2 regions of the Billgrantia hypersalina genome follow, and region 2 is predicted to be linked to the other one. Evidence: predicted binding sites of a transcription regulator. Region 2 holds the regulator's gene; the other holds the start of a gene.
The links. The regulator sigma-54, encoded in region 2, starts transcription at its own class of promoters, with help from an activator protein. The targets are predictions, from matches to a motif close to TGGCACNNNNNTTGCTNT.
Positions count from the first base shown of each region.

Region 1: a site for sigma-54 is predicted at 1,341-1,358, ahead of ACOJCM_RS04375 (amino acid ABC transporter substrate-binding protein). Genes of this name have one in related genera too.

Region 1 covers NZ_JBMIQI010000007.1:65,072-68,252, forward strand. The annotation lists gene ACOJCM_RS04370 (amino acid ABC transporter permease) at 1-139, opposite strand, end outside; gene ACOJCM_RS04375 (amino acid ABC transporter substrate-binding protein) at 251-1,279, opposite strand; gene ACOJCM_RS04380 (amino acid ABC transporter substrate-binding protein) at 1,454-2,476, opposite strand; gene ahpF (alkyl hydroperoxide reductase subunit F) at 2,682-3,181, opposite strand, start outside.
Region 2 covers NZ_JBMIQI010000018.1:623,925-627,105, forward strand. The annotation lists gene lptC (LPS export ABC transporter periplasmic protein LptC) at 1-100, shown strand, start outside; gene lptA (lipopolysaccharide transport periplasmic protein LptA) at 97-621, shown strand; gene lptB (LPS export ABC transporter ATP-binding protein) at 629-1,354, shown strand; gene ACOJCM_RS17445 (RNA polymerase factor sigma-54) at 1,510-2,928, shown strand; gene hpf (ribosome hibernation-promoting factor, HPF/YfiA family) at 3,037-3,181, shown strand, end outside.

The DNA of each region.
Region 1 (3,181 bases), on a different contig from region 2:
GGGTATTGCCGACGATGTAGAGCAGGAAGACGGCGACAGCGGCAACCAACAGGATCTGAAAGGTCAGCGCGCGCTTGGCGCGGTCGCGCCAGAACGGCGGTTTAGGGCCCACGGAAGGGGCCTTGGGTCGAACGGACATGAAGGGACTCTCCGCCTGGATCCGTCAAGCAGTTGTCGAGCCCCGACCCGGGGTGTCCGGGTCGGGGCACAGTTGGATCGAGGCACTCAAGCGGTGTCTCGGGCGGTTCGATCAGCGGATCGGCGGAGCGTACTGGATGCCGCCTTCGGTCCACAGCGCGTTGACGCCACGCTCGATTTCGAGCGGAGAGTCCATGCCCACGTTGCGGTCGTAGCTCTCGCCGTAGTTGCCCACCTGCTTGATGATTTTGTAAGCCCAGTCGGCCTCGAGGCCCATGGCTTCGCCGTAGTTGCCGTCACGGCCGAGCAGGCGCGCGATGTCGGGGTTGTCCGACTCGAGCATCTCGTCGACGTTCTCGCTGGTGATGCCGTACTCTTCGGCGTTGAGCATGGCGAACAGCGACCACTTGACGATGTTGAACCACTTGTCGTCACCCTGGCGTACTACCGGGCCCAGCGGTTCCTTGGAGATGACCTCGGGCAGGATCATCGACTGGTCCGGGTCGGAGAGCTGAATGCGCAGTGCCGCCAGCTGCGAGGTGTCGGAGGTCAGCACGTCGCAGCGGCCGGCCTCGTAACCGCCCACGGTCTGCTCGGAAGTGTCGAAGACGATGGGGTCGAACTCCATGCCGTTGGCGCGGAAGTAGTCGGCCACGTTGAGCTCGGTGGTGGTACCGGACTGCACGCAGATGGCCGCGCCGTCGAGTTCCTCGGCGCTGGAGATGCCCAGCTCCTTGTTGATCATGAAGCCGATGCCGTCGTAGAAGGTCACGCCGGTGAAGTTCAGGCCCAGGGTGGTGTCGCGGGTGGTGGTCCAGGTGGTGTTGCGCGAAAGCACGTCGACCTCGCCCGACTGCAGCGCGGTGAAGCGCTCCACGGCGTTGAGTGAAACGTAGCGTACCGCTTCCGAGTCACCGAACACGGCGGCCGCCACGGCGCGGCAGACGTCGACGTCCAGGCCCTGCCACTCACCTTCGTCATCCGGTGCGGAGAAGCCCGGCAGACCGTCGCTGACGCCGCACTGCACGGCGCCGCGCTCACGCGTCTCGTCCAGGGTATCGGCCGAAGCCATGGCGGTGGTGCCCAGAGCCAGAGCCGCTGCGGAAGTGAGCAATAGCCACTTGTTCTTGTTGTCGCGCATGGAAGATCCCTCGTCGTATGTTGTGTCTTGGTGAATCATGCCTGGGCATGTGCCCAGCACCTTAGCAAGGTTTATTCCAATACGGGGATAGCGCAGGCAAAACACTTATTCAACGCTGCCGCGCAAGGCGATCCGCCCTGAGCCAGTGCCCCGTTCTGGTGCACCCGGCACGCCTCAGCGCACCGGTGGCGCATAGTGTAGACCGCCCTCGGTCCACAGGGCGTTCTGACCGCGTTCGATATCGAACGCCGAACCCGCACCGACATTGCGTTCGAAAACCTCGCCGTAGTTCCCGACCTGCTTGACGATCTGGTAGGCCCAGTCGGCCTCGAGACCCATGGCTTCGCCGTAGTTGCCGTCACGACCGAGCAGGCGCGCGATGTCGGGGTTGTCCGATTCGAGCATGTCCTCGACGTTCTCGCTGGTGATGCCATACTCTTCGGCATTGAGCATAGCGAACAGCGACCACTTGACGATATTGAACCATTGGTCGTCGCCCTGCCGCACCGCCGGCCCCAGAGGCTCCTTGGAGATGATCTCGGGCAGCACCTCGGCACTCTCGGGATCGTCCAGCTGCATGCGCTGGGCGTAGAGCTGGGAGGCATCGGAGCTGAGCACGTCGCAGCGCCCCGCCTCGAAGCCGTTGATGGACTGCTCGGGCGAATCGAAAACCACCGCCTCATAGGTCATGCCGTTGGCGCGAAAATAGTCCGCCAGGTTGAGTTCGCTGGTGGTTCCCGACTGGGTGCATACCGCTGCGCCATCCAGTTCCAGGGCGCTCTGCACGCCAAGGTCGCTTGCCACCAGGAATGCCTGGCCGTCGTAGTAGCTGATGCCGGTGAAGTTGATCCCCAGGGTGGTATCGCGGGACGACGTCCAGGTGGTGGTGCGCGACAGGACGTCAACCTCGCCCGACTGCAGGGCGGTGAAACGCTCCACCGAATCCAGCGGCACGAAGTGGACCTTGCCGGCATCGCCCAGCACCGCGGCGGCGATCGCCCGGCAGACATCGGTATCCAGCCCCCGATAGGTTTCCTCATCGTCCAGCGCCGAGAAGCCCGGCTGGGCGGCATTCACGCCGCAGCGCACCTGATCCTGCTGGCGGACGTCGTCCAGCGTGGTCGCCTGGGCCAGACCGATGCCGCCGAACATCAGCGCCGCCGGTGCCAGCCAGGCCAATTTGTTGTGTTGGATCATGTCGTTCCCTCGTTGTCAGTCTTCGAGAAGGCCCGATAGGCCTCGCTTATGATTAGCGCATCCTCGCCGCGCTTGCACGACGCTTCGCGGCCCACCACTCGCTTCCCCCGGCATGCAACGTCTCGACTGCGCAACGAAACGCCCCCGCAGGCAAGGCCTGCGGGGGCGTGAGGAGGAACGGCGGGGCTGTGTAACCCGCGCTGCTTCAGTGCCGGATCAGGTAGTCGAAGGCACCCAGGGCGGCCTTCGAGCCCTCCCCCATGGCAATGACGATCTGCTTGTAAGGCACGGTGGTGACGTCGCCGGCGGCAAAGATGCCGGGCACGGAGGTCATGCCCCGCTCGTCGATCACGATCTCGCCACGCGCCGACAGCTCGATTGGCGAGTCGGTCAGCCATTCGGTATTGGGCACCAGACCGATCTGGACGAAGATGCCTTCCAGCTCGAGCCGCTTGATCTCGCCGCTGGCGCGCTCTTCATAGGTGAGGCCGGTGACCCGGGTGCCGTCGCCATTGACCTCGGTCGTGCGCGCGCTCTTGATGACCTCGACGTTGGGCAGGCTGGCGAGCTTCTTCTGCAGCACGGCATCGGCTCGCAGCTCGTCCATGAACTCGATCAACGTCACGTGGCCGACGATACCGGCCAGGTCGATGGCCGCCTCGACGCCGGAATTGCCGCCGCCGATCACCGCCACGCGCTTGCCCT
Region 2 (3,181 bases):
CCGGGCGCGATTGACCGACAATGTCCGCGGCTTTCATCCCCCGGAAAACGCCCAACCGGGGCGGGCCAATGCAGACACCCAAGAGGATTCCACGCCATGAAGCGATGCAAGCTCCCGACCGCCCGACTGCTGTTCACCCTGGCGCTGGCCGGCATGGTGTGGGGGATGCCGGCCATGGCACAGCAACGCGATGCCGAGCAGCCCGTCGAGGTCGAAGCCGACCGGCTCGACCTCGATGACAGCGCCGGCACTGCCATCTATACCGGTAACGTCGACATTCGCCAGGGCACCATGCGGCTGACCGGCGATCGCGTCGAGATTCATCGCAACGCCGCGGGCGAACTCTCCCGTGCCACGGCGCGTGGGCAGCGCGCCTATATCGAGCAGCAACCCGACCCCGACCAGCCCGTGGTACGCGGCTGGGGAAGAACCATCATCTATCACGTGGCCGAGCGCCGGGTGGAGCTCATCGACCGGGCCGAGCTGCACCAGGGCGGCGACACCTTCGAAGGCGGCTATCTCGAATACTTCCTCGACCGCCGCGTCGTCCAGGCCCGCGCCGAGGGAGAAGGGGTAGAGGGGAACCAGCGTATCCGAATGACGCTGCAGCCGGAGCGCTGAAATGGCGATGAAAACCCTGAAAGCTCATCATCTGGCCAAGAGCTACAAGCGGCGCCGCGTGGTGCACGACATCAGCCTCTCCATCCAGCAGGGCTCGGTGGTGGGTCTGCTTGGCCCCAACGGGGCCGGCAAGACCACCTCGTTCTATATGATCGTGGGCCTGGTCAAGGCGGACGCCGGCGAGGTCTTCATCGACGACCTGGATCTCTCGCGCAGCGCCATGCACGAGCGAGCCCGGGCAGGCATCGGCTACCTGCCCCAGGAGGCATCGATATTTCGCAAGCTGTCGGTAGCCGACAACATCATGGCCATTCTGGAAACACGCAGGGACCTGGATCGCCGAGGCCGGCATGCGAGACTCGAGCAGCTGCTGGAAGACTTCCACGTCACTCACATCCGCGACAACCTGGGCATGAGCTTGTCGGGCGGCGAGAGACGACGGGTCGAGATCGCCAGAGCGTTGGCAACCGAGCCGGCGTTCATCCTGCTCGATGAACCCTTCGCCGGGGTCGATCCGATCTCGGTTGGCGAGATCAAGAGCATCATACGACAGCTCAAGGCTCGCAATATCGGTGTACTGATCACCGACCACAACGTACGCGAGACACTCGACATCTGTGATTCCGCCTATATCGTCGGCGACGGCCAGATCATTGCCGACGGGGACGCCGAGGCCATTCTGGCCAACCGGCGGGTGCGGGAGGTGTACCTGGGTGAAGATTTTCGGCTATAGCCACTTTTTCTCTGAGCAACCTCTTGATCGGCAAGCGCATATACTGTAAAGGCATGAATATTGCCGATGGCATGCTTATTGCAGAGCTTATCCTTGCAAGTCATCGCCCGGCGGTCTAGGGTAGAGCTTCCCCGGCAGATGAGCCCGTTATCCTCATGGCCATGAAAGCATCCTTGCAACTACGGGTCGGCACCCAGCTGACCATGACACCGCAACTGCAGCAGGCTATCGCCCTGCTGCAGCTCTCGACACTCGACCTGCGTCAGGAGATACAGCAGGCGCTCGAGTCCAATCCCATGCTGGAGCTTGACGACGGCTTTGGCGAACAAGCGGTCGGCCAAGCCGAGAGCGACGACTGGGCCAGTGAAATCCCCAGCGAACTGTCTACCGACAGCGACTGGACGGATACCTATCCCGATCATGCCATGAACTCAGGCAGTAGCGGTGAAGGACCGGATTTCGAACGCCAGGCGTCGGGGCAGACACTCGCCGGCCACCTGATCTGGCAATTGGCGATGACCGATCTGAACGAACGCCAGCGCCAGATCGCTGAAAGCCTGATCGATGCGGTCGACGGCACGGGCTATCTGGCCCAACCGCTGGAGGAGATTCGCGACGGGCTGCGCCAGCAGGGGCTCGAAGGGCTGCCGACCCGTGAAGTCGAGCAGATACTACTGCGCCTGCAACAGTTCGAGCCTACCGGCGTCTTCGCTCGCGACCTGCGCGAATGCCTGATGTTGCAGTTGGCCACGCTGCCCGACGATACGCCTCTGCTACCTCAGGCGCGGCGCCTGGTTCGACAATTCCTCGAGGCACTGGCAGCCGATGATCGCCGCCTGCTCAAGCGCCGCCTGGGGCTTGACGACGAGTCACTCGACGATGTCATCGCCCTGGTGCGCTCGCTGGACCCGCGCCCGGGCAGCGCCTATGCCGAGGTCGGCAGCAATTACATCACGCCGGACCTGATCGCCTATCACGATGAGTCGGGCTGGCGTGTGGAGCTCAATGCAGAGGCGCTTCCGCGGCTGCGCATCCAGCCCGACTACGTTGCCCTGGTGCGGCGCGCGGACAAGAGCCAGGACAACCAGTTTCTCAAGGATCACCTGCAGGAGGCACGCTGGCTCATGAAGAGCCTGGCGAGCCGCAACGATACGCTGCTGCGCGTCGGGCGCGAAATCATGGCACGCCAGATCGACTTCCTCGAACAGGGCGAGGAAGCCATGAAACCGCTGGTGCTGGCGGACATCGGCCAGGCGGTCGACATGCACGAGTCGACGATCTCTCGGGTGACGACACAGAAGTTCATCCACACGCCCCGTGGCGTCTTCGAGTTGAAGTACTTCTTTTCCAGCCAGGTCGGCGGCAACGGTGACGGCGATGCTCACTCAAGCACGGCCATCCGCGCCCGAATTCGCAAGCTGATCGCCGACGAACCGCCACGCAAGCCGCTCTCCGACAGCCGCTTGGTGGAACTGCTGGCCGACGATGGCATACAGGTGGCACGCCGGACCGTTGCCAAGTATCGTGAAGCACTGGGAATCCCTTCCTCGAGCGAACGCAAGCGTTTTCGCTGAGCCCAGAGCGAAGCGTTGACGCCGGGCAAGGCCTTCGTTCGGAGGGGTTTGCAGGGAGGCAAAAAGGGTTACAATCGTACTACCACACGAAGGACGAAGGAGCTTGTCATGCAAGTCAACATCACCGGCCATCATGTTGAGCTGACCGATTCGCTGCGTGACTATGTGAGCGAAAAGCTGAACCGCGTCCAGCGACATTACGACAATATCACCAATGTTCAGGTCACCCTCTCCATCGAGAAGGAGCGCCAAC